DNA from 2 places in the Arthrobacter sp. Y3221159 genome. Region 2 is predicted to be linked to the other one. Evidence: predicted binding sites of a transcription regulator. Region 2 holds the regulator's gene; the other holds the start of a gene.

Region 1 (2,449 bases), on a different contig from region 2:
GCAGCGGGTTGCCGTGGCACGCGCTCTCGCCGCCGAACCCGCCCTCCTCCTGCTGGACGAACCGCTGGCCGCGCTGGACATCCACTCCGCCCCGATGCTGCGCCGCATGCTGAAACGGGTCCTTGCCGGCCGGCAGGCCATCATCGTCACGCACGATGTCCTGGACGCGTTGATGCTCGCGGACCGGGTGGCCATCCTGGAAGGCGGCCGCATCGTGGAGGAAGGCCCCACGCGGCAGGTGCTCGAACGGCCCAGGAGCTCCTTCGCCGCCGGCCTGGCCGGGCTGAACTTCGTGCCGGGCACGCTGACGGACAATGGGGTCAGGACCAGCCAGGGCCGGGAGGTTTACGGGCACTTGGAGGATGGCAGCCAGGCGCGGGGATCCGGCCGGCCCGGCGTGGCTGTGTTTCCGCCGTCGGCCGTGTCGGTGTTCGTGGCGGACACGCACGGCAGCCCCCGCAACTCCTTTGCCGTCGCCATCACTGACCTGGAGCCCCATGGCGACCAGGTCAGGGTCCGGGCCGGCGGAATGGCGGCGGACATCACGCCCGCTGCCTCGGCGGACCTGGGGCTGGTTCCCGGCATGACGGTGCACTTCGTGGTTAAGGCAGCCGAGGTGTCCGTCTACGAGGCCTGAGTTTTTGTCCAGATATGCGGACCTCCGGGGCGGCGAAGCCTGCATATCTGGACGAAAAGTCCGGGGCGCTACATGCCCGGCAAGTCCAGGGACTCGTACACTTGGATGCTGGCCCCCGGCATCATGAGGTGCGGGTGGCCGTCCAGCAGTGCCTCAGCGCCGGCGAGGTCCTCGGCCTGCAGGATGCCGTAGCCCGCCACCCCAGTGGTGGCTTCAGCGGACCCTGTGGCGGTGATTTCCTTGCCGGTGCCGAGCGGATTGCCCATGTCCACGATGTCGTCGCCCGCGCGCCCGGCCCACTCCATCCAGGCCTTCATGCCTTCCTGTGCAGCTTCGGGCGTGCTCTCGGCCATCTGGGCCTGGGCCGACTGGGGGGCGATATAGAGAACAACAAACTTCTTCATGTCCTGTCCCGTCTCGAGTGCGCCGGCGGAACCGTCCTCCCCGGTCACACGCCCGATCCTAGGGGCACCATGCTTCCCAAGGGAACTGCGGAACCGAATTGCGCTGCGGGAAAACTGGTGGCCGCAACAGGAAATAAACTGTCCCAAAGCAAAGTTGAGCGTAGTACACTCAACTTGAAAACCGCCCCTGAAAGGAGCTCTCTTTGGACGTCAAATTCACTACCAAGAGCCAGGAGGCTCTTTCGGCTGCGGCCATGAACGCCTCCACGGCAGGCAACCCGCAGGTGGAGCCCGCGCACCTGCTCAAGGCGCTAATGGACCAGCGCGAAGGTGTTGCCGTTGCGTTGCTGCGCGCCACCGGTGCTGACCCGGACGCGGTCAGCGTCCAGGCCAGCAGCGCCATCAAGGCGCTGCCCGCCACCTCCGGCGGTTCCAGCCAGCAGGCGCAGCTCTCCCGCCCTGCCCTGCAGGCCATCCAGAACGCCAAGGAGGAAGCCGACCGGCTGGGCGACACGTTCGTCTCCACCGAGGTCCTCCTCCTGGGCCTTGCGGGCGGAAACGACGCAGCAGCCCGGGTGCTGCGCGACGCCGGTGCCTCCCGTGAGGCGCTGCTCGCCGCCCTGCCGGGTGTCCGCGGCGACCGCAAGGTGGACAGCCCGGACCCGGAAAACACCTTCCAGGCACTTGAGAAGTACGGCGCGGACCTCACGGCCATGGCCCGTGCCGGCAAGCTGGACCCGGTGATCGGCCGCGACTCCGAAATCCGGCGCGTGGTCCAGGTCCTGAGCCGCCGGACCAAGAACAACCCGGTGCTGATCGGTGAACCAGGGGTGGGCAAGACCGCCGTCGTGGAGGGGCTGGCGCAGCGGATGGTGGCGGGCGACGTCCCGGAAAGCCTGCGCGGCAAGACGCTGATCTCGCTGGACCTTGGCTCCATGGTTGCCGGTGCGAAATACCGCGGCGAATTCGAAGAGCGGCTGAAGGCGGTCCTCGAGGAGATCAAGGGCTCCGAGGGCCAGATCGTCACCTTCATCGACGAGATCCACACCGTGGTGGGGGCCGGTGCCACCGGTGATTCCTCCATGGACGCGGGCAACATGCTCAAGCCCATGCTGGCCCGCGGCGAGCTGCGGCTGATCGGTGCCACCACCCTGGATGAGTACCGCGAGAACATCGAGAAGGATGCCGCGCTCGAACGCCGGTTCCAGCAGGTCTATGTTGGCGAGCCAAGTGTGGAGGACACCATCGGCATCCTCCGGGGCCTGAAGGAGCGCTATGAGGCGCACCACAAGGTCTCCATCGCGGACTCCGCCCTGGTGGCCGCAGCCACGCTGTCCAACCGCTACATCTCGGGACGCCAGCTGCCGGACAAGGCCATTGACCTGGTGGACGAGGCCGCGTCCCGGCT
Region 2 (2,449 bases):
GACTTTGAAAGGAAACGCCATTGGCTAGCCAGGATTGGGTGGACAAGGACTTTTATAAGATCCTTGGTGTTGCCAAGGACGCTTCCGACGCCGATATCAAGAAGGCTTACCGGAAGCTGGCCCGAGAGCACCACCCTGACACCAACTCGGGGAACACCGCTTCCGAGAAGAAGTTCAAGGACATCTCCGAGGCGTACTCGGTGCTTTCCGATCCCGAGGAACGCCAGCAGTATGACGCCATCCGTGCCATGGGTGGCGGTGCCCGGTTTGCTCCGGGCAGCGCCGGCGCGGGCAACGGCGGGTTTGAGGACCTGTTCGGCGGCCTCTTCACCGGCAACACGGGACGGCATGCGGGCGGGTTCAACCCCTCCGCCGGCGGCATTCCGCCCGAGTTCGCCGACCTCTTTGGTGGCGGCTTCGGCCAGACCGGCTTCCAGCGGACCCCGCAGAAGGGCGCGGACCGTACCGCCTCCACCAGCATTTCCTTTGCCGGTTCCATCCGCGGCACCACCATTGGCCTGCGGGAACCCAGCGGTGAAGTCGTCGACGTCCGGGTTCCGGCCGGCATCAAGGACGGGCAGAAGGTGCGCGTCCGCGGCAAGGGCCAGCCCGGCCCCGCCGGCAACGGCGACCTGGTGGTGTCCGTCTCGGTCCAGCCCCACCCGTTTTACACGCGCGACGGCGACAACCTGCGGATCCACGTCCCCGTCACCTTCCCGGAAGCCGCGCTGGGCGCCGACATCGAGGTGCCCACCATCGACGGCGACAAGGTGCGGGTCCGTGTTCCGGCCGGGACGCCGTCGGGCCGTACCCTGCGGGTGAAGGGCAAAGGCGTGAAGACCTCGAAGGTTACCGGCGACCTGCTGGTGACCATCGACGTCGCGGTACCGAAGAACCTGAATAAGGAAGCCGAAGCCGCGGTCAAGGCCTTTGCCGATGCCACAGCAGGTGCGGACGTCCGCGAGGGCCTGGCCGCCAAGGCCCGGCTGTAGCAGCGGAGGTGTTCGGTGGACATCAATGCGGACCAGCCCATCTTCGTGATTTCGGTGGCGGCCGAGCTGGCGGACATGCACCCGCAGACCCTGCGGCAGTACGACCGGCTGGGCATCGTCAAGCCCAGCCGCGCGCCGGGAAAGTCCCGCCGGTACTCGCAGCGGGACGTCAACATGCTGCGGGAGGTGCAGCGGCTGTCCCAGGAAGGCGTTTCGCTGGAGGGGATCAAGCGCATCCTGGAGCTCGAAAACCAGGTGGCCGCCCTGCAACGGCGGGTCTCTGAACTGACTGAGGAACTGGGCCGCCGGCCGCAGCCGTTCGACTCCCGCATTTTCGCCGCCGGCGCGGCCGGGGACGTGGTGACCTTGGCACGCGGCCAGCGCCCCCGGCCCCGGTCGCAGGCCGTGGTGCTGTGGCGGCCGCGCGCCATCGGACAGTAGATAAGTACTCGGCTGAAGGCCCGGGCCGAAATTCGAGTACCCACTACTCGTGCCCCGTCCGCCCCCGGAAACTTCAATGGAACCATCGCTGGATCAGCAGTGGTTCCTAAGTTTCTGGGGGTTTTTGATGTGTGGTTCTCAGCTTAAGGCCCGGCCGTGAGCCCGGGGATGGAGTCGGTGGCCGCGTTCAGCGGCTCGGTTCCCGGCCAGGTCCTGCTGGCCATCGGGCAGACCATCGTGGTGGTGTGCGTGTGCTTCGACATGGTGCGCGCCCTATCCGTTCCGCGGTCGCACCGGCGGTACGTCGCCAGCACCGTGTTCCGGACCCTGGCCGTCCCGTCCCTCATCGCCAACGGCCTCACCGTGCTGATCGCCCTGGTGGTGGCGTCCTGGGTGGACGTGGTCATGGGCATGTTCGTGCTGGTGGCCATCATCTTCCGGCTGCACCATGACAAGGACGAGGACAACTGGTGGAAGGGCAAGGGCAAGAAGCTGGCCCGCTGGGCCCGCCGGCAGTTGGCCGGCCGCACCTCCGCCGCCCCGGCCCTGGGGTAGCGGCATCACCCAAAAGCCCGGGAGCCCCGCACAGCAGCAGGGATGCGGGGCTCCCGTCTCCAACGATTCCTAGCCGTTGATCACCTGGGGGACGCCGAGGTGCTTGAGGCCTTCGACGCCGAATTCGAGGCCGTAGCCGGACTGCTTGGCGCCGCCGAAGGGGATGCGGGGGTCCACCGCGCCATGCCGGTTGATCCACACGGTGCCGGCCTGGATCCGGGTGGCCACCTCGCGGGCAGCATTAAGGTCTGAGGACCAGACCGAGGCGCCGAGGCCGACGTCGAGGGCGTTGGCCTTTTGCACTGCTTCATCAATGGTGCTGTAGCGGATGATCGGGAGGGCGGGGCCGAACTGTTCCTCGGCCACGAGCGGGTTGTCGTTGTCGATGTCCGCCACGAGGGTGGTGGGGTAGAAGTAGCCGGGCTGGTTGGGGTCCGGGTTGCCGCCCAGGAGGACGCGTG

The links. Region 2 encodes HspR, which represses chaperone genes until heat shock. Its sites were predicted from a motif close to AAGTTGAGTCNNNNNGACTCAACTT; they were not measured.
Region 1: the regulator HspR is predicted to act here: its motif matches at 1,193-1,217, upstream of clpB (ATP-dependent chaperone ClpB).

What each region holds. Positions count from the first base shown of each region.
Region 1 covers NZ_JBNHFC010000002.1:262,952-265,400, reverse strand. The annotation lists gene AC5RT3_RS03605 (sulfate/molybdate ABC transporter ATP-binding protein) at 1-637, shown strand, start outside; gene AC5RT3_RS03600 (YciI family protein) at 706-1,089, opposite strand; gene clpB (ATP-dependent chaperone ClpB) at 1,245-2,449, shown strand, end outside.
Region 2 covers NZ_JBNHFC010000015.1:12,443-14,891, reverse strand. The annotation lists gene AC5RT3_RS15255 (DnaJ C-terminal domain-containing protein) at 21-992, shown strand; gene AC5RT3_RS15250 (heat shock protein transcriptional repressor HspR) at 1,008-1,433, shown strand; gene AC5RT3_RS15245 (hypothetical protein) at 1,602-1,988, shown strand; gene AC5RT3_RS15240 (aldehyde dehydrogenase family protein) at 2,058-2,449, opposite strand, start outside.